2 regions of the Chthoniobacter sp. genome follow, and region 2 is predicted to be linked to the other one. Evidence: riboswitches for the same ligand, from Rfam matches in the RefSeq annotation. Region 2 holds a riboswitch; the other holds the start of a gene.
The links. Region 2 has a riboswitch for cobalamin ahead of ABJF10_RS27415 (ribonucleotide-diphosphate reductase subunit beta). Riboswitches for the same ligand answer to the same signal wherever they lie in the genome.
Positions count from the first base shown of each region.

Region 1 (14,525 bases), on a different contig from region 2:
GCGGTCGAGGTTCACCAACGAAGCACCCCGTAACACACGATCCTTGTGGTCTTCGTCGAACCATTCCTGGCACCATTGCCACACGTTGCCCCCCATGTCGTAGAGACCAAATCTATTCGCCACGTAGCTACCCACCGGCGAGGTCGTATAGCCGCTGTTGCTGGGAATTACCCGCGTTTTGATACCAGCCTCCAACGGATTTCGTTCCATCCTGGCGAAGATGCCCGCTTTCTCCGGTGGTCGTGATTGCGTGTCACTCGGAAACGCTTGATTGATCTTTCCATTCTTCTCACTCGGCAATTTGGCTGGGTCTTCCCTGGCTCCAATCTCGACGGCGCAACTCCATTCGTGGTCGGTCGGCAAGCGGTAATTGCACCCCGTCGGCAATCGCCCGGCTACTTGCTCGCGCTGGTTTAGCCATTGGCAGAAGAGTTGCGCGTCCTCCCAACTCACCATCACCGCCGGGTGCATCGGGCCTTGCTCGAAGTCCACCTTTGGCCACTCGCGTTTGGTTTCTCGCACAAACTCCGCGTAGTCCTGCACCCTTGTGTCCCACACGCTGAAAAGCACCTGATGACCGCCTGTCGGCCCACCGATGATAGGCACCGGCACGAATTTCATGCCGAAATAGTTTACGAAGGGTTGGTCCTTCGTGGCGGTGGCGGGTGTCGCTGCAGTGACGACTGGAGTTCCAGTCACCGCCACTTTCATTCCGCCTTCGCGCGCCGCTGCTTGGGAGATGGCGGGGTTGGTCGTTCCTACTGCGACTTCTCCCTTTTTCCACGGGCCAAAATAAATCGGCGCGGCGATGGCGGCGACCAAAGCTCCAACACCACCCATCCACGCGGCCATCGGCAGGCCGCGCTTTTTCTCCACTAAGGTGGGCTTCTGGGTGGCGGCTTCGGTGTCGGGCCCCCTCTCACCACCCATCGCGTCATACGCCCGCCGCAAATCAGCGATCACCTGCCCATGGTTCTGCTGCCGATTGGAAGGATGCTTTTGCATCATCTTCCCAACCCCATCAGACAAGACCTGCGGGCATTCAGGCCAGGCACTCCGTAGATTGGGCACCGGCCCATGGACATGCTTCAACATGATCGCCACGGCACTGTTACCTTCAAAGGGAGCCTGGCCGGACAACAGGTGATAGAGTGTGCATCCCAAGCTGTAGATGTCTGCTCTCAAGTCCACGTCTTTCATCGCCTCCACCTGCTCCGGGCTGATGTAGTGAGGCGTTCCCATGGATGCACCGGTCATCGTCAATTCTTGAGTTTTCCCGGCACACTTGGCCAACCCAAGATCTCCCAATTTCACTTCACCATCACTGGAGAGGAAGATGTTGTCCGGCTTGATGTCCCGGTGGATCAACGCCGCCTTGCGCCAGCCATATTCAAGCGCTGTTGCAACGTGGATGGCGATGGCAATGGCTTCCAGCGGATCAAGTCGCCCCTTGCGATTCAATCGAATCTTGGCCGACTCGCCCTCGACATACTCCATCGCAAACCAGTGCAGACCCCCATTCTCGCCCGCTGAGAATACCTGCACCAGATTCGGGTGGATAAGTCCCGCCGCCGCCTTGGCTTCCTGTCGGAAGCGAGCAACATATTCCGCATCCTCGGCCAGCGAAATTTGCAGCGTCTTGAGGGCCACGAAACGATCCAATGTGGTCTGCCTTGCCTTGTAAACCGCCCCCATACCGCCCTGTCCCAGGCGTTCGAGGATCTCAAATTCGCCGATCTGTTTGCCTTCAAGGCTCATGCGAGTTGCAGGCTAGTGGAAGCCACCGCGGCGGGGCGATGTTTTTCAGCGGGGCGCTCCCATCTGCGCTTCAATGTCGATCCGATCGCCGCCGGTAGCTTCAACCCTCTTGAATGGTTTTCAAGAGGCCGCTGGTTCGAATCCAGTCGGCCCGACCATTTTGGATCATCGGGTAAAACGTGGCTTGGCTCAGTGGGCGCTGACCGTATTCTCTTCCTCTGCCGGACGCCAAAAGCAGAACGGAATGCCGCGGATCGTCAAGCGCTCCTGCGGGCCGGGCGGGAGCTTCGCGACGATCTGCTCGGCGCGTGGGTCGCCCAGCCAGATAGCGCCACCGACCGGCGTGTTTTCGGGATCGGCGATCACCTCCACCCACTCGTCGGCGGTGAAAACGGCCGGGAGCAGTTCATGCCGGGCGTAGTACGGTAATTGGGGGCCGTAACTGGGGAGCAAGTTGCAGATGACCGCTACGTCCTGGCCGAACCACGTGCGCATGGCGTGACCGAGCTCCGGGATGAGATCGGGCGGCTCGGGGTTTTCATCGGTCAAAATGAGAAAGGGGCGGCGGAGCAACATGGTCTGTCTCTCGCCGGCGCAGACGAGAAAGCCGAGCAGCGCCAGCACGCCCGCCACGCTCCCCACGCGCACCAAGGCGCTCCTCGTCCCGCACCAGTGGCACAACGCGTCGAGGGCCACGGCCGCCATCATCGCCACGGGCACGGTGAAATAGAACGAAGCGTAGTCATGAATGGACGAGGCGTTGCGAAAGAGGACGATGTAGAGCGCGCTCATCACGAAGAAACACGCGGCGCTCCCGCCGAGCCAGCGCAGGGGCGATTCTCGAGAAGATCGCCGAACGATCACCGCTCCCGTCAACCCAAGGAGCCAGAGCGCAGCTTGAATGTGGGCCAGCAACAAGCTGCCGATCCTTGCCGACCAATCCCGCCAGGAGATCGAACTTGCCCCGTGCGCCATGCGATGGTTCATCGCCGCGAAAAGGTCGTGCCACGCATCGGGCCGCACCAGCCTGATCTGCAAAGCGAAGGTCGCAAGCGACACGGCCATCGCCACGAAGAGCCATCCTCGGCGACGGACGGAAAGCCGAGGGTGAAAACTGACGACGAGGACGAACAGATACCCGAGCCAAGCGGTCCACACGGCAAGGACGGCCACGGTGAGAAACACCCACCACCAACCACCCTCGCCGGTCTTCTCCCAATGGCGCAAGGCGAGCAACGCGCCCAGCATCCAGACGAGATTGACGGGCTCGAAGTTCACCATGCGCCCGTAGCGCAATTCCATCGGCAGGGCGGCGAAGGCGATCACCGCAAAGGCCGCCGCCCGCGCGTTCGTGCAATCCTTCACCAGCAGCCAGAGCAGGACTACGCCGAGGAAGGAAAAGACGACCGGCAGTAAACGCGCCACCCATTCCGCCTCGCCGAAGAGGGCAAACATCGCGGTCAGCATGAGGGACAGAAGCGGCGGGTGGTGCGTGTAAAAACCATCCGGCGGAATCGGCGGCGTGCCGAAGTAGAAGGCGGATGGCACGCCCGCCGTGGAAACGAGACCGGCAGCCAGCGTGTTATGCGCCGATTGCGACCAACAAGCCCCATTGCCATCTAACTGATCCGTCCACGGTGCGGTGAAGTCGCTGGCAAAGCTCCAGCCAAGCGCGCCCAAGGCCACGAGGAGGCCGAGCCACCAGATGCGGGAATGGGGAGCGAGAGTCATCGATTTTTGGGAGATACCTGGCCAACCGCCCCGCCCAGCATCTTCTTCGACACAGCGTCCGTCGATCCGCAAACCCGCCGCCTACTTCACGAAAGTGCTGCGGAAGTTCTCGGTATCTTCGCCCACGGGACCGACTTCCTTGCCATCGGGTTTGATGAGCCAGAACCAGTCGTAAGTGCCGCCGCCGATGAAATACTTGTGCTTCTGGATAAGCAGGCAGCCTTTGTAGTCACCATTGGGAACGATCTCGAGCCCGCTGCCATCGGTGAAGAAACGCTCCTTGCGCGTGGCGAGATCGATCACATGCACGGCGCCGGAAGTGGCCCACGCCGAGCTAATGAAATAAAGTCGGTGACCATCCGGAGAAAACTGCGCGCCGAGGATACCGGCGATGACCTGATGCATATCCTGGGATTCGCGACCGCGGACCAGCACGGCCGGCTTGCGGCCATCGCTCCCGACAAACCACAGCTCGGTGGCCTCGGCGTCGCCGGACCCCGTGGCGACGATCTTGTCCGGCGTGCCGCGGACGAAGGCGACCTGTTTGCCATCGGGCGAAAGCGCGGGCGCGGAATCGTGACCGCTGTCGGTGAGTTGCTTGCGGAGACCGTCGGTACTGACGAAGACAATGTTGCCCTTTTCCTCGACCACGCTTTGCGCGCGGAGTGAAAGAGCGGACGCAACCAGCGACACCGCAAAGAGCACATCCAACCGAAAGAAGTTCATACAGTCGATTAACGGCTAGTTTTCACTGTGCTCAAGCGAAATGAGCCTCCTAGGTAGTGTTCACGGGTTGCCGGTTCGCTTCCTCGAACGGCGCCCCATTTGCAGAGGCCAATTCGTGCGCGGGCATTTTGCTCCATTTTCAGTTTTGGGTTTCTTTCGTGGTGCCCCGAAGGGACTCGATGTAATTCTTGAAATTCTCGAGCCGGGCTTTGATGCGTTGCAGCAGGTCAGCGGGATCGCCCCATCCCGATTCCGGGGCATACTTCATTTTGAATGAGACGAGCGTCTTGTTCCCCGGCAGCGGATCGAACCCGACCACACCGGAGCTTTCCGCGCCCGAGACGGTCCGCCAGGCCATCCGCCGATTCGGAATGCGCAGCGCAATTTGCAAAACGGATTCGTACTCTTTGCCGCCCCGGTCGACGCGCCAGTAAAAGCGGTCCCCCTCAATGCGCCTCACTTCACGAACAGCGCGCATAAATTGCGGAAACTCCTCCACGCGGACCCAGTGGTCATAGATCTCCGCCGCTGGGGCGTTCACGAGGATAGAGGCGCCGACAGAATTAATCGAATGATAGGATTCCAGTTTCATGTGTGGCATGGAAACTCGCCATCGTTCGCAGGCGAAGTCGTCGGGCCGCACCAGCCCGCCGCGCCTGCCGTTATGGGAGTCACTGGGTTAGACGGCCTGTTCGTCGAGCGCGTTCAATCATGACGTTGGCAGCCCAGGGCGATTTGCACAGCGATCTTCGCGGGATGCCACCCGGGCTCGCGGTCAGCGTCAACCGCCGGTGATCGCTTTGCGCACAGTGGCGAGCGGGGCGGTATCGTCGAAGGTGACGGTGTGGCCTTGCGGGCGCACGCCGAGTTGCTTCCACACCGCGGAAAGATCGACGCGCACCGGCTTGTCCTTCATTTCATCGTACAATTCGCGGAGCACGGGGACACCCGTAGCGGCGTCGCCCGCCGCAATGATGCGGTCGATACTCCACGAGGTCTCGATGCTGCCCCCGGCGGCGAGGATGCCGCGCAAGGCGTGCTCCAGTCCGCGACGATTGCCGGTGCGCCGGCGGATCTCGATATCGGCCCGCAGGCAGAACATCGCGCCGCCATAATAGGTGCGGCCCCAAGTCGGCGTGTGATCGAGGCCGCGATCCCCTTTCTCCGGCTGGCCCTGCGGAAAGTTTTCCACCATTTCGTTCCAGACATGCGCGGGCGTGAGCTGCCCGGCGCGAGCACGAGCGATCGGCTCGACGTACGTGGCCAGCCCCTCCTCCAGCCAGTGCTGGCGCTCGGGGACGTTGGGCAGCGCGAGATGGACCATCTCGTGGACGAGCACCCAATCGTCGGAGAGATCGGCGGCCGTGGCGTCGCGCCCGAGGGAGATCTTGATCAGCGCCCCCTCCCAGCCGAATGTCTCCCCACCTTCAGGCGTATGCCCCGCTCCGGGCGTGATGCGCAGACGAACGTGGTGCACGGGGAAAGCGCCGTAGTAGGTGGTCACCGCTTTGGCGGAGGTCTTGATCCAGGTATCCGTGACCTCGCGAAGCGCCGGGGCGGGCGCCGTGGTAAATTGCATGTCGATCGAAGCACCGCCGATGTGGATGTCTTCGGCTCGACAAAGGCCGGCGAGGCAATTCAACCCGACGAACAGCGCGCTAAAACGAAGTGAGTGCGGCACGCAGCGATCATCGCCGCGATCCGACGGCGGTCAATCGCCCGCGCGATCCTATTAGGGAGTCGCCGTGGAGAGGGCGTAGCGCCAGTACCACTGGATCCATTCCGGGCCGGTGAAAAGCCAGATGAGCGCGCCGAGCGCCAGGTAGGGGCCGAAGGGAATCTTCGCCGACCACTCCCGCCGACCGATGGCAATGGTGAGAAGCCCGATTACCGCGCCGACGCTTGAGGCGCCCATGATGGTAAAGACGACCGCTTTCCAGCCGAGGAAGGCGCCGATGCAGGCGATGAATTTCACATCGCCCATGCCCATCGCCTCGCGGGGCAGCGTCACCTCGGTGACCTCGCCCCGGATCTCGTCCACTTTCAACAATTCCCATTTGCGCCCGTCAATATGAAGCCAGTCGCATTCGCAGCGCACGACGGCGTTTTCGAAGCGCTCGCCATCGATCTCGATCCAGGTGCACTGCAAGTGCAGTTGCTCATTGCCGCGGTAGAAAAACTCGCTCCACAGCATCTTTTCCTCCCCCACGGTGAAATCGGCTTCCTCGCCATGGCGAATCCACGAGAGCGGCGCGGCCTGGTCAAAAGTCAGGCGCTTTTTGCCAAAGGCCATCTTGCCCAGCCGCGTCACCAACCAGAGCGTGCCGTAGCCCACCCCGGCACCGACCAACGACCAGAAGCCGCTGGCGAGATTCGTCTGCTGGTCCTGCATCGCGGGAATGGCGAGGCTGAGCACCACCCCGGCCACCGTCCCGCCGAGGGTGATTTCATCGGGGATGATGAAGTGCTCGAAATCGATGAACGTGGCGACGATGAAGAGCGCGCCCATGATCCAGTAAGGCAGCGCGAGCAGCCAGGGATCCGGCGGCCAGCCCGGGCGACCCCATGTCCACACCTTCAGCCAGATCGCGAGGAAAAGCAGGCCCGTGAGGAATTCCACCCCGAAGTAGCGGAACGAGATGCGGGACCCGCAATTCGCGCACTTGCCGCGCAGCACCAGCCAGGTGACGAGCGGGATATTGTGATGAAACGGGATCTGATATTTGCAGCTCGGGCAGAAGGAACGCTTGGGCTCATTGACAGACAGACCCAGCGGCATGCGGTAGATGCAGACGTTGAGAAAGGAGCCGATCGACGCGCCCAGGATAAAGGCGAAGGCGGCAAAAACGTATTCGTAATAAGGAGGGAACACCGCGCGCAAGCAAAGCAGTGTCCGTGCCCGCGTCAATCCGCCAGTCGCGCAGACTGCTCCCGATCACCGCTTGTCATCGCTGGGCGCTTTTGCCACAAAGCCTAGGTCATGAAATCCCCCCTCCTCCCCATTGCAGCCATTCTCGCGGTCGTGGCCGGCCTTGCCGGAACATTGCGCGCCGAGAACGACCCGATTTCGATCCGCGTCGAACAGTTCACCAAGAGCGACATGAACCCGAAGGATATCATCAACCGGAACCATAGCCGGACGGTGAACGTCTTCGTGACGAACAATTCGGGCGAGGTAGCCGAGGTGAAGATCAAGCGCATCGTCTTCGGCCGGGGCCTGCTCAGACATGATCTCGTCACCCTCGCGGAAGGAGAGACCCCCTACACCGCCAAGCCGCATACCACCGAAAAAGTCGGCACCGGAGAGGCGACGGTCACCTCCGTCGAGCAACACTGGGACAAGAAGGCCAAGAAGATGATCGATGCCACGGGAGCCACCATCGTCGGGATCGGCGTGCAAGTGTTCCAAGGCGCCAACCTGGTCGCCGAGTTTTACGACCCACCGAGCATGAAGGAGCAATGGGGCAAGACGATGCCGATGCCCGGCACCCCGCTGGCGGCGGCCAAGGCCAAACCACCGGCGGCGCCACCGGCGAAGAAGTAAGGCCAGCGCTCAGGGCGTAGCCGGCTTGGGCAGCAGCCAGCGCTCTTCCACGATCTCGCAGAGCGTGTGCAGGAGGAATTTGTGCGCCTCCTGGATGCGCGCGGTAATCGTGCTGGGAACGATGAGGTCGATCCCAGCGAGCCCGCGCGCCCGGCCACCGTCCCGGCCGAGCAGAGCGATGGTATGCAGCCCGGCGATATTCGCCGCGGCAATCGCCGACAGGATGTTCGTGGAATTGCCGCTCGTGGTGATGACCACGAGCACGTCGCCTTTTTGACCGAAGGCGCGCACCTGCCGCGCAAAGACTTCATCGTAGCCGTAGTCATTGCCGGTCGCGGTGAGCAGGCTGCCGCACGCAGCCAGGTTGAGCGCCGGGTACGGCCGGCGATCGGTCACGAAGCGGCAGGCAAACTCAGTGGCAAAATCCGCCGCGTCCGCCGCACTGCCGCCGTTGCCGCAGACGAGCAGCTTGCCGCCGCCCACGAGGCAGCGGCCGACCAGTTCCGCCGCACGTTCATGCGCGGGCTGGAGGGGGCGCAGCGACTCGATCGTCGCGGTGGCGTCATGGATGGCTTTCTCGAAGAGGGTCATGGAAAAGTTGCCGAGGCTACGAGCGACCGGGCGCGGTGCCAACCCGTTTTGTGCGCCATGAATCAGACCACAGCCCCCATTTAAAAAAACTCGCACCTTAAATCGGCTTAAGAGGGCTTAAGGCACCTTAAATGGGCTTCTTTTTCGTCGCCCGGGACTCCTCGATTGCATCGGCCTCGTGGCACCGGTCTTCAGGCACCATCGCCAAATTTTCGCACCTTGATTCACCTTGATTCGGCTTGATTCGAGCAAGGTCTGACACCTCTTTGGGGTGAGCCGTTTCCGGCATCAGTTCCGGTGGTGTCGCTGCGCTCAACCACCGGCGATGGGCGCTGGGATGCCTCCGGCATTGAACAGAGAAATCAAGCGATTCCACGAGGCGCCACCGGCGTTCACCGTGGCGGAGCGTTCGTTGAGTTTCCGGTGGATGGTTGGCGGGAAGTGAGCGACCCGGCCGTAGTGAGCGTGTTGGAAAATCCTCGCAGTTCATGCGGGGAAGTGTGCCATGACCCGGCGCAAAAAGTGCATCGCTCCATTGGTTCCATTGGCTCCATTGCGGAAAATCCACTTTGCGCACCTCAAAACAGGGACCGCGGCCGCAAGATCGCGCTCCTGATTGATGGAATTCGAGGGACGAGGACGAGAACGAGGAGGAGGAGGAAGAATAGCCGCCAGGGCCGCTTTTCACCACCCGGCCTGCCGCACGTAACTGGTCTTGAAGCGCCCGATATTCGCCGAGGGCAGCCGCGTGTCCTTGCTGCCGGGTTGCATATCCGCCGCCATGCTCAAGGGGCGGACGCTGCCATCGAGAAACGCGGCCAGCGCCTCGGTTCCGTGCCGGAAATGAGCCGTCGTCTGCGTGTCGCTGATCATGTAAAATTCCTCGACCATCGGTTTTTTCGGCGTGGCGGGAGACTGGAAAGTGTTCACCTGCGCGCAGGTCGCGAACACGACCATCTGCGCCGGCGAATCCACTTGCAGGGCGCTGCGGGCCTTCCCCTTGGAGTCGGCGGCCAGCACGGTGTTGTAGCCGTACCCGTAGTTGCCATTCTTGTACTTCGGTTTCAGGCTTCGGCCGGAGTTCGCCAGCGCCGGGTCGGTCTTCACCCCGCCCGAGGCCATGACGTAGGGGCCCAACGGCCCCTTGGAATAGTCGGCCGTGCGCTTGCCCTCTCCCGCAGCCATCGACTGGAAACTCTCCAGACCGTACCACCATTGCATCCCGTTTGGAGTCGAGAGCTGGTAGGGCCAGAATGCATTGTCGTTATCGTTGAGATAAGCCCGGCCGCCTACGATCAGTTCGGTGAGCGAATGCGCACTGATCGCCCGTGCGCTGGCGACCTTGGCCTGCGAGATCACGGGCATCAAAATGGCCAGGAGGATGCCGATGATGGTCATCACCACCAGCAATTCGATCAGGGTGAAACCTCTTTTCACGGGCAGGAGTTTTGATTTCAGGCCGCCCGGCGTCTGCGGCGGGAGGCGAGGCCTAAAGCACCGACCGCCAGGAGGCCAACTGCGGATGGCTCGGGTGCGGACGTGGGAAAGCCTGGCTCCGGAATGGTGTAGTTCTGCAAATCGGTCGTGAAACTTAGCGCCCACCATGAGTTATTAGTAAGCGAATCAAATCCCACCCCTGAGACCGCAGGATAGCTCCCATCCCAAGCGCCTCCATGGTAAGGATTCCCGTCTCCGGTCAACTCGCCCCAGAATCCGGTATACCAACCTTCCCGGTAGTGATCACCGGCAAACGGAGCGTGACCGTTTTCCGGACCTCCGAGGTCTCCCGGCGTCCCGATAGTGGGCGTTCCTCCCAAGCCTGTTAGATCGTAGTAAATCGAGTAAATCCCATAACTGGGCGCGTCGGAGTAGAGAGGATGCGGCGTGATGGTCAAACGGTTATCTGCTGCGTCGATCGCCTGAATCATGTCCAGCACGGTCGGAGCGCCGCCCGACCACTTGAACCCCCAGACCAACGCATCGGGCGTGGGGCCGTCATTCCAATTGAGGACGAAGGCGGCTTCATTGGATCCGGAGCCGACCCAATATTGAATGTTGGAGAAATCAAACGAGTCAGCGTGAACGGCAGCGGTCCAAAACAGCGCCAGGGCGAGAAGAGGGTATTTTTTCATGTAATCAGCAGTGGGTGTCAGGAGTTGAGTGGGTCGTTGGCGAAAGGGGCGGGATTGGGGCGCTTCTTTGGTCTGGTGCGCTGCCAGCGCCGGAGAAGGACCACGCCCATGCCCGCGGAGAGAAACAGCGCGCTTCCCGGTTCGGGAACGGTCTGCACACGCGCGATGGCGTCCACATAGCCGGCGCCGGAGGTGCCCTGGATCTCGATGTACGAGACCGCAGCGAGATTGACGGGATTCCCGCCACTGTCCTGGGCCCAGCCCAGGGAAAACGACGCGCCGCCGGCGGAGCCGTTGTAGAGCGAGAGTGCCTGCGCCTGGTTCAGCCCAACGAAGCTGGAGATCGTAAACGCCGGATTCACCGGCAAAAGCGGATTGCCACTGCCTTGCGTGGGCAACCAATCATCCGCGCCGTAGCCATTGGGCACGGCCAGTTGGTAATAGGTGACGTTGTCCTGACTGACCCACACGGACAGGCCGGCATGACCGACCGAACCGGTGATCGCGGAAGGAGGGGTGAAAAACTCGTTGCCGAAGATGGTGAAATCCATCCCGAAGGCGTGATTGACCGGGTCGTTCAGGATCGGCGTGCTAAACCCGAGTTTCAGGTAGCCGCCGTTCCCGACGCCGACGATCTGGGTATTCTTGTAGGCCGGATAAACTATGCTGTAGGGCGTGCTGCCATCTACACCGGAAATCGGTGCACCCAGCGCGACGCTGGGAATATTGAAGGCCGGACTGGTGCCCGAGCCTTGAGAGTAGTCCACGAATACATCCGCGTAGTCATTCGCGGCGTGAACGATCCCCAGCGGGATCAGCGATGCGCCCAGCAGGAGGGCGCGAAGGTAGTTTTTCATTTGGTCTCTGTTTGTGAAGAAGAGACCAATTGCTTTGCGACGGATCGCCCGGGCAGCCTCAGCGAAGGGCTGAGACGCAGGCGCGCCGTGGAGGCTTTCGATCCCTCATTCTTCTTTGGTTGCGAAGAAGTTTTTGGACGCGCCGGTCCGCACATACGGCGGCGCGAATGAGAGTGGACCGGGGAAATATTCTGGCTCCTGGCTTACGGCGGCTCTCGTCGCATTTGGCATTTTGCCAAACACTCGATTGCCCGCCATCCTTCTCCCCGCCTTCACCACCGGGACATCCGGCGATTGGCTAAATGGGGAGTCGTATCCAGTTACAGCAGCGCAACTGCTTCCGATTTTCACGGAATTCCTTCCATCGATCTACTAACGTTGAACTCGCAAAGAACTGGGTTGAGCTTGCCGGAGAGGGACGCCGCAGGGCAAGAAAATTGCGACCCGAGCCGTCAGAGAAGATGGCTGAGAAATGCGCATTTTTGGCGATAAATACGGCAAATTCCGCAATGGAGCCAACTGGGCCAATGGAGCCAACCCAGCCAATGGAGGCACCGATTTTCCTCATTGCTTGCGCGGTACTTCGCCCTCAATGTGAGGGCGATGTTTGCCGCGCTTTTCCTTTTAGTCATCGTTGTCGCCTATCGTATTCTCTCCGGTTTCCTGGGGAGTGACGATTACACTTGGCTGCACAATTTCGCCCCGGTGGCGGCGGTGGCCCTCTGTGGCGCGGTCTATCTGCCCCGGCGCATCGCGGTGGTGCTGCCGATCGCGATGCTCTTCATCAGCGACGTTGTGCTGAACCTCTTTCACTACCACCAGCCGCTCTTCACCTTCGACATTCTGCCCCGCTACGTGGCGCTGGCCCTCATTTCGCTCCTCGGTTTCGCCCTCCGCGGACGCTCGAGCATACCTCGTTTGCTGGGCGCGAGCTTGATCGGTTCCGTGCTCTTCTTCGTCATCACGAACACCGGCTCCTGGATCTACCAGCCCCTCTACCCCAGGACCGGCGCCGGGTGGTTGCAGGCGATGACGTCCGGGCTTCCCGGGTATCCGTCCACGTGGTGGTTCTATCGCTACACGCTGATCAGCGATCTCTTCTACACGCTCCTTTTCGCGGTTTGCATGTCGGTGCAGTTCAAGGGTGAAGCTCAGCCCCAGGCGGCTGGGGAACTGGCGCGGTCGTAGGGGAAACGGAGGTTTCCAGTTCGAGTTTCGCGCGGGGGCGTGTCCTTTCGGGGCCGGTCGAAACGTCATCCCGGAGACGCCAGGCAAAACATCCATTTGTGACGTTTCCTGTCCTTGACAGAATCGTTCCCAGATATTGATTAACGACCTGTAATTTCCATGGCATTACTTATTTCCCCTACCCTGACTATTGGCGCCATGGTCAGGCGCTCGTAACACCCTCGTCCCGGACCCAACTCTCGCCGATCCCCGACTTTTTTTTGCTTATGTGGAAACGAATGATTCTGATGCTGGTGGTGGTTTTCGTGTGCATCGCCGGCATCGCCTTATGGAAGGTCATGAAGGTTCGCGAGGCCATCGCCGCGCATGCCCATTTTGCCATGCCACCCGCCGCCGTGACCACCGTGGTCGTCAAGGGGCAGACCTGGCAACCGGTGCTCAGCGCCGTGGGTTCGCTCAAGGCGGTCAATGGCGTGACCGTGAGCACCGACCTCGCGGGCATCGTCTCGGAGATCAAATTCGAATCCGGCGCCGCGGTGAAAAAGGGTGACCTCCTCATCAAGCTCGATACCCAGCAGGAAGACGCGCAATTGCACGCCGCCGAGGCCAAGCTCGAATTGGCGAAGCTCGACCTCGAACGCAAGCGCGACCTGATCGCGAAGAAGACCATCTCGCCTTCGGATTGGGACTCCGCCCAGAGCGAATTCCACCAGATGGAGGCCTCGGTCGACGAAGCCAAGGCGGTCCTCGCCCGCAAGCGGATCACGGCGCCCTTCGACGGTTACCTCGGCATCCGCCAGGTAAACCTGGGCCAGTATTTGAATCCGGGCGCGGCCATCGTCCCGCTCCAGTCGCTCGACCCCATCTACGTCGAATTCAACCTGCCGCAGCAGAACCTCAGCCAGCTCACGGTGGGCAAGAAGCTGCGCATTCGCGCGGCGGACATCGCCACCGACGCCTTCGAGGCCGAGATCAACGCGGTCGACTCCAAGGTCGACGATTCCACGCGCAACATCATGGTCCAGGGCACGGCGCAAAATCCCGACCACAAGCTGCGCCCCGGCATGTTCGTGAACGTGGAGGTGCTGCTCCCCGAGACCGAGGGCGTCCTCGCCATTCCCGTTTCTTCCATCAATTACGCGCCCTACGGCGATTCGGTGTATGTCGTGAAGCCCGCGGCCGACGGCAAGCCGGGCCAGGAAGTGGAGCAGCAGGTGGTGAAGCTCGGCCCGAAACGCGGGGACCAGGTCTCAGTGCTCTCTGGTCTCAAGGACGGCGACGAGGTCGTGACCTCCGGCGTCTTCAAGCTGCGCCCGCACGCTGCGGTGCAGGTGAACAATGCCGTGATGCCCGATAACAGCCTGACCCCCAAGCCGAAGGACACCTAGGCGCCGCTCACCGATGAAGTTTACCGACCTTTTCATCCGCCGCCCGGTCGTCGCGACCGTGCTCAGCCTGCTCATTCTCGTGGCGGGTTTGCAATCGATCCGCAACCTGAACGTGCGGCAATACCCGCGCAGCGATATCGCCACCGTCACGGTGAAGACCTTTTTCGTCGGCGCCGCCGCGGACCTCGTGCGCGGCTTCGTGACTACGCCGCTGGAAAAGGCCATCGCCAGTGCGGATGGCATCGATTACCTCGAATCGCAGAGCGCGCAGGGGCTGAGCATCATCACCGTTCACCTCAAGCTAAACTACGACACCAACGCCGCGCTCACGCAGATCCAGTCGAAGCTCGCGCAGGTGCGCAACGATCTCCCGCCCGAGGCGCAGGCGCCGACCATCGAACTGCAGATGAGCGACAGCCAGTTCGCCATCATGTACATCAGTTTCGACTCGGAGAACCTCGATCCGAGCCAGATCACCGATTACCTCACCCGCGTGGTGCAGCCGAAGCTGACGGCGATCAGCGGCGTGCAAAAGGCGGACATCCTCGGCGCCCGCCTCTTCGCCATGCGCATCTGGCTGAAGAGCGACCGCATGGCCGCATTGAACGTC
Region 1 covers NZ_JBDUCX010000141.1:1,402-15,926, reverse strand. Annotated here, with positions in the region: gene ABJF10_RS18820 (bifunctional serine/threonine-protein kinase/formylglycine-generating enzyme family protein) at 1-1,758, opposite strand, end outside; gene ABJF10_RS18815 (glycosyltransferase family 39 protein) at 1,948-3,489, opposite strand; gene ABJF10_RS18810 (hypothetical protein) at 3,571-4,215, opposite strand; gene ABJF10_RS18805 (SRPBCC family protein) at 4,355-4,807, opposite strand; gene ABJF10_RS18800 (hypothetical protein) at 4,997-5,896, opposite strand; gene ABJF10_RS18795 (prepilin peptidase) at 5,948-7,087, opposite strand; gene ABJF10_RS18790 (hypothetical protein) at 7,196-7,759, shown strand; gene ABJF10_RS18785 (SIS domain-containing protein) at 7,769-8,350, opposite strand; gene ABJF10_RS18780 (type II secretion system protein) at 9,035-9,787, opposite strand; gene ABJF10_RS18775 (PEP-CTERM sorting domain-containing protein) at 9,805-10,482, opposite strand; gene ABJF10_RS18770 (PEP-CTERM sorting domain-containing protein) at 10,500-11,339, opposite strand; cobalamin riboswitch at 11,503-11,742, opposite strand; gene ABJF10_RS18765 (DUF6580 family putative transport protein) at 11,943-12,527, shown strand; gene ABJF10_RS18760 (efflux RND transporter periplasmic adaptor subunit) at 12,806-13,915, shown strand; partial or broken gene ABJF10_RS18755 (efflux RND transporter permease subunit) at 13,929-14,525, shown strand, end outside.
Region 1: another riboswitch for cobalamin. It lies ahead of ABJF10_RS18770 (PEP-CTERM sorting domain-containing protein); the one in region 2 lies ahead of ABJF10_RS27415 (ribonucleotide-diphosphate reductase subunit beta).

Region 2 (6,820 bases):
CTGTAGGAGGGGAAAAAGCCGGTGCGCTGGATCTCGGCGAGAAACGCCTTTTTCGACAATGCCACCGAGGCGTCGGGATCCGACACGTGGATGAAGGGCGCCAGCGCCGCCGCGTCCTTGCAGACGAGCAGCGCATTCAGCGACATGGGCTGGCACGGGCAATCCTTCGCCTCGCCGATCTCCCATTCGCACCCGGCCAGTGAGCCGAGATCGCCGTCGCCCGTGGTGTCGATGAAGACCGGGGCGCGCCACGCCTGCCGGCCCGATTTCGATTCCGTCACCAGGGTCGCCAGGCGGCGGCCCTCCCGGTAGGCGGCGGCCGCGCGGGTGTGCAGTTGAAATTTCACGCCCGCTTCCACCAGCAAATCCTCGAGCAACAACTTCATACCCTCCGGCTCATAGGTGATCGACCCCTTGCTCTTCCCGCGCCGGATGCCGCGTTCATCGAGCTTGGTGGCCAGCTCCCGGGCGAAACCCGGTTTATTGAAATCGAGCAGATAGCCCAACAACCCCGCCGTCCATACGCCGCCCACGCAACCCCGCCATTCAAACAAGCGTACCCGCGCCCCGCCGCGCGCCGCGGTGATCGCCGCGCTCACTCCCGCGGGCCCGGCGCCGCACACGATGACATCGGCATCGCTGACCAGGGGCAGCTCGCGTCCCGGCTCCGCAAATCGCTCCGTGCCCACCGGACCCCAGGCCTCGGCGGCGGGCAGCAAATTCGGCACCGCCATGGCACCTGCACCGGCCAGAGCCGTGCGGAAAAAAGATCGCCGATCGAGACCGGACGCGCCGGTGCTGTCATGGGGGGTAGGTTTCATAGGTTTCTCTTCTAAACCAAAGCCATGGGAACGCTATCGCCTTAGCTCCGATTATCCAATCGCCTTCCGCCGCGACGGGTGTTGCAGTGAGAGGAGGCCGGTGGCGCGGGTGTGTTTTGGGGAGAAAAAAGGGGCGAAAGGTGGGTTGACAGGAATGCCGCTTGAGCCCAATATGTGGGTGGTTCTTTGAATGCGGACACCATATGTTGTGGTTTCTGCTGGAAAAAGTGTCTGTGGCTATGGCCACGGAAGAATAGGGAATCGGGTGCCGGTTGCGCAGTGATGCGTGGACGTAATCCCGAGCGGTAGCGCCGCTGTAACGAACGACGAAAGCCTCATTTTGCCACTGTGCCTCCACTAAGGCGCGGTAAGGCGGGGCGAGTAGGACGACTTCGGAGCCAGAAGACCTGCTTTTTCACTCCTCATCCAACTGCGGCCCACTCATCCTGGGCCGGCCAAACGGTCGCGCCAACGACCGGATGGGATTCTGATAGTCTGATCCGGGCGGGTGCCGGGGCTCTCGAAGCCCGCGGTGCCGCACGGTGCAGCCCTTCGGTTTTCCTCACTACCTTGCTGCGAGAGGGTAGAGCCGGGGGCTTTTTTGTGCCCGGAATTTGTCTTTCCTCTCCCCGTGAAATAAAACGTCCCTGCATTGGCGAGCAAGGGCCCGCCGGTTTTCGTATCCTTATTTCCATGAGCACTGTTTTTCCCGAATCTCCCACTGCCACGCCCGCGGGCGCGGCGACGGCTTTGTCGTTCACTGCGGAGGATCTCGCGGCGCGCGAGGAGGGCGATTTCGTGGTGTATCAAATGGGGGCGAAGACGTTCCGCCTGGACAAGACGAAGGCGCGGGCGCGGCTGGCGGGCAAGCGGGTGATCAATGGCCAGCGCAGTGCGGAGCTGAATATCCTGCCGCTGAAGTATCACGAGGCCTACCGCATCTATAAGCAGATGAAGGCGAACCATTGGGAGCCGGACGTGATCGACATGACGCGCGACTCGCAGCAGTGGAACACGGGGGTGCTGTCGCCCAAGGAACGGTGGATCATCGAGATGGGGGTGGGCTATTTTTCGGCGGCGGAGGGGATCGTGGGCGACTCCGTGTTGCACGTGATCGAGGACAACCTGACGGCGGCGGAGCTGAAGCACGCTTCGCTGCGGCACATCGCGGAGGAGTCGATCCACATGGATTCGCTGCTGCACATCATCGGCTCGCTGAATATCGACCTGGATGAGGTGACGGCGAAGTTCAGCGACATCCCGAGCGTGCAGCGGAAGAATGCCTTCATCACCCGGCACATGCCGGAGCTGAAGATGGGGATCGACCTGACGCAGACGGTGAACAAGCAGAAGTTCGCCAAGGCGATTTTCGGGATCACGCAGGTGATGGAGGGGACGCAGTTCTACGCGCTGTTCGCGATGATCCTCTCGCTGCACCGGCAGAACAAGATGACGGGGATCGGGCAGATGTTCCAATACACGCTGCGCGACGAGTCGAACCACATCGAGCTCGGGCGCTATATTCTCACCCAGCTCATCGCGGAGAATCCGGATGTGTGGACGCCGGAGTTTCGCGCCGAGCTGGTGGAGTTCATGCGCGAGGGGGTGGAGCTGGAAAAGGAATTCGTGCGCGATTGCCTGCCGGAAGATGGCGTGGGGATGACGCAGGCGGATTTCGTCACCTATGTGGAATACAATGCGGACCGGCGGCTGGCGGGGCTGGATCTGCCGGCGCTCTCGGGGGTGAAGTTGAATCCGTTTGCCTGGCTGGATGAGGTGATCTTCCTGCGCAAGGAGAAGAATTTTTTCGAGACGCGCGTGACCGAGTACCAGACGAGCGGCAGCCTGAAGAACACGGCGGAAGACGACCTGATTTGACGACCATGGGAATTCACGCCGACCACTGGATCCGCCGCATGGCGCAGGAGCACGGGATGATCGAGCCGTTCGAGGACAAGCTCGTGCGCCGGGCGAACGACGCGCCGGTGATCAGCTACGGGCTGTCGAGCTACGGCTACGATTTGCGCGTGGCGGATGAGTTCAAGGTCTTCACCAATGTTTACAACGCGGTGGTCGATCCGAAGGCGTTCGACGATCGCGCGTTCGTGGACATCAAGGGGGAATCGTGTCTCGTGCCGCCGAACTCGTTTGCCCTGGCGCGCAGCGTGGAGTACTTCCGCATCCCGCGCGATGTGCTGACGCTCTGCGTGGGGAAGAGCACCTACGCGCGCTGCGGGATCATCGTGAACGTGACGCCTTTCGAGCCGGAATGGGAAGGGCACGTGACGCTGGAGATTTCCAATACGACGCCGCTGCCCGCGCGCATTCATGCGTGGGAAGGGCTGGCGCAGGTCCTGTTTTTTTCCGCCGCGGAGCCGTGCGAAACGAGCTACGCGGAGCGCGGCGGCAAGTACCAGGCCCAGCGCGGCATCACCGTGCCTCGCATTTAGCATTTCGGATTTAGCATTTAAGATTCCACCGTCGTCGTCCTTCAGCACCCAACCCGCCCATGAGCACGTCCTCCGCCACGTTTGTCCTGCAAAACGATCTGCCTTTCAACGGCGCGCCGGAATTTCCGCAAGTGATCCGGCGCGATTTGCCGGGGGATATTTCCGGCAAGCCGCGCGTGGTTCCGTGGCTCGGGCACAAGATCGCCAAGGCGGTGGCCTCGGCGTGTTTCGTGGAGGGGCAGGACGAACAGATCGGCCTGCAAGTGCAGGCGGAGATCGAGTATCGCATGCGCCGGGAGCGGCCGAGTTTCATCCACATCGAGCAACTACAGGACCTGGTGGAGGAGACGCTGATCGAGCTGGGTCACGCGCGGGTGGCGCTGGCCTACGGGAAGTATCGCGTGCGGCGGGCGGCGGAGCGCGCCTTTGGCGGCGAGCCGGCGACGGACGATTCCACGCAGCAACTGGAACTGGCGACGCGCGAGCAGCTCGCCGACATCCGCGCGCGCATTTCCTTTGCCCGCATCGGGCTGCAGGTCTCGCTGGGTGACGACGATCTGCTGGCGCGGCTGCTGGCCAGCACGTCGATCAATCTCACGGCGGACGAGCGGCGCGAGACGATCATCCTGAATGCAAAATCGCTGCTCGATCTCGATGCCGATGCGCGCTTCTTCTCCGCACGCATCCTGCTTAGCTATATCTACGAGGAGACGCTGCCGTGGAAGATCACCGACGGCCCGCAAGCCTTGAAGGAAGCGCATCGCCGGGCGTTCCTGGAGTACATCCCGCGCGGCATTGCGCTGCGCCGGCTCGATCCGCAACTGGCGGAGTTTGATCTCAAGACGCTGGCCACCGCGCTCGATCCTTTTGCCGATTTGCAGTTCGATTTCCTCGGCATCCAGACGCTCTACGATCGTTATCTCATCCTCACCAAGGATGAAGTGACCGGGCGCAAACGCCGGATGGAAGCGCCGCAGATTTTCTGGCTGCGCGTGGCGATGGGGCTGTCCGTGCTGGAAGACAAACGCGAGCTGCGCGCGGCGGAATTCTACGGGATCTACACGTCGCGCCGTGCGTGTTCTTCGACGCCCACGCTCTTCAACGCCGGCACGCTGCGCTCGCAGCTCTCGAGCTGCTACCTGCTCTACTGCGGGGACAGCATCGAGGAAATCACCGAGACGTGGCGGCGCTTTTCGCACCTCTCGAAATGGGCGGGCGGCCTGGGCTGCTCGTGGACGGCGCTCCGCGGCGCGGGCGCGCACATTCACGGGACGAATGGCGAAAGCTCGGGCGTGATTCCTTTCCTCAAGGTTTCCAACGACATCGCGATCGCCGTGAATCAAGGCGGCAAGCGGCCTGGCGCGCTCTGCTCCTATCTCGAACTTTGGCACGCCGACATCGAGGACTTTCTCGATCTGCGCAAGGAAACGGGCGATGACCGCCGCCGCACGCACAACATGAACACCGCGCATTGGATTCCCGATGTGTTCATGAAGCGGCTCAAGGCCATCTCCGACGGCGCGCTGCCGAAGGACGCGACGTGGTCGCTCTTCCGCACCAACGACGTGGCCGATCTCCCGGGGCTCTCCGGGCGCGCCTTCGAGGAGCGCTACACGTACTACGAGGCGCTCGCGGCCGAGGGCAAGGTGTGGTCGCGCAAAGTGCGCATTCTCGCGCTGTGGAAGCGGATGCTGGAGATGCTGTTTGAGACGGGGCATCCGTGGATGACGTTCAAGGATCCGTGCAATCTGCGCAGTCCGCAGAATCACGCCGGGGTCATTCACAACTCCAACCTTTGCACCGAGATCACGCTCAACACGAGCAGCGACGAGGTGGCGGTGTGCAACCTGGCGTCGATCAACCTTGCCGCGCATCTGCGCGAAGATGGCGTGCTCGATCACGACAAGCTGCGCGCCACGATCAGCGTGGTGATGCGGATGCTCGACAACGTCATCGACATCAATTTTTACCCCATCGATGCCGCGGCCAGTTCCAACCGGCGGCATCGTCCCGTGGGCCTCGGCGTGATGGGGATGCAGGATGCGCTCTACGATAAGAAGATCGCCTTCGACACGCCCGAGGCGGTCGCTTTCAACGACGAGGCGCTCGAGGCCATCGCCTATTATGCCTACGGCGCCAGCAGCGATCTCGCGGCCGAGCGCGGGCGCTACGACAGCTACGCCGGATCGAAGTGGGACCGCGGCATGCTGCCGCTCGACACGCTGGAGCATCTGGAAAAAGAACGCGGCGTGCCTGTGCTCGTCGACCGCACGGCGCGCCTGGATTGGGAAGCGTTGCGCGCGAAGATCGCCGCCCAAGGGATGCGCAATTCGAACTGCCTCGCCATCGCGCCGACCGCGACCATTTCCAATATCCTCGGCTGCACGCCGTGCATCGAGCCGACCTACAAGCACATCCACACCAAGTCGAACATGAGCGGCGAATTCATCCGCACCAACGACCACTTGCTGCGCGATCTGCAGGCGCGCGGACTGTGGGACGACGAAATGCTCGCGGACTTGAAATACTTCGACGGCAGCGTGCAAGGCATCGAGCGCATTCCCGCCGAGCTACGCGCGCTCTACAAGACCTCCTTCGAGATCGCGCCGACCTGGATCTTGCAATGCGCCGCCGTCCGTCAGAAATGGATCGACCAGGCGCAAAGCACCAATCTCTGGCTCGCCGAGAGTGACGCCCGCGCCGCGAGCTTCATGTATCGCGAAGCCTGGGAACGCGGTCTCAAGACCACCTATTACCTGCGCACGCTCAACAAGAGCGCCATCGACAGCTCCAACCGCGACCGCCGCGCTGCTGTAACGGAGCCAAAGCGCGAGTTCACCGCCGAGGAAAAGAATGCGTGCTCGATCGAGGCGATGCGCAACGGCGGCACGTGCGAAGCCTGCCAGTAGCTTTTAGAAACCGTGACTGCTCCTCGTGGTGTCATCCTTACACTCCGCTCAGAATGACACGCGAGGAGGGAGCTGACCTTTTAGACAGAGTCCCTTAAGTCTCTTAGAACGGCAATTTCCGGCGCAGGGCGTGGAGTTGCTTGCGCAGCGGGCTGAGATCCACGTTGCGCGCTGTGGCGAGGACGGCGGTTTCCCGGTCGCGCGCGGCATCTGCGAGGGCGCTGACCGCGTCGGTGAGGGCCTGGCGGGCGCGGCCCATGGGTTCGCGGAGATATTTGTCCTCGGGGGTGCGCGGCTGGCGGCGGGTGAGGAGCAGGGCGACGACGACGCCGCCGGCGAGGGCGGTCCAGAAGGCAGGCATGGGGACGCGGCGGATGACAGTTTGGGCGCGGCGGGCGACGGTGGTCGCTTCGTCGCGGATCTCGTCGGCGGACGGGAGATAAGCTTCGGCACGGGCGATGCGATCGCGGATGTCGTTAAGGGGACGCTCGGTGACGCGGGAAGTTTCGTATTTCATAGGAATCCTTTCCCATGATTCGCAGCGGAGCCGGTCCGTGGCCGGGCTGTGCAGGCTGGCCGGGGACGAAGCAGAATCTCTACTTCTGCGCGGCGAGAGCGGCCTGGGCCTTGGCGCTGGCTT
Region 2 covers NZ_JBDUCX010000296.1:606-7,425, forward strand. Annotated here, with positions in the region: partial or broken gene ABJF10_RS27410 (FAD-dependent oxidoreductase) at 1-821, opposite strand, end outside; cobalamin riboswitch at 1,030-1,251, shown strand; gene ABJF10_RS27415 (ribonucleotide-diphosphate reductase subunit beta) at 1,515-2,699, shown strand; gene dcd (dCTP deaminase) at 2,705-3,271, shown strand; gene ABJF10_RS27425 (ribonucleoside-diphosphate reductase subunit alpha) at 3,331-6,180, shown strand; gene ABJF10_RS27430 (hypothetical protein) at 6,284-6,697, opposite strand; partial or broken gene ABJF10_RS27435 (ferredoxin family protein) at 6,777-6,820, opposite strand, start outside.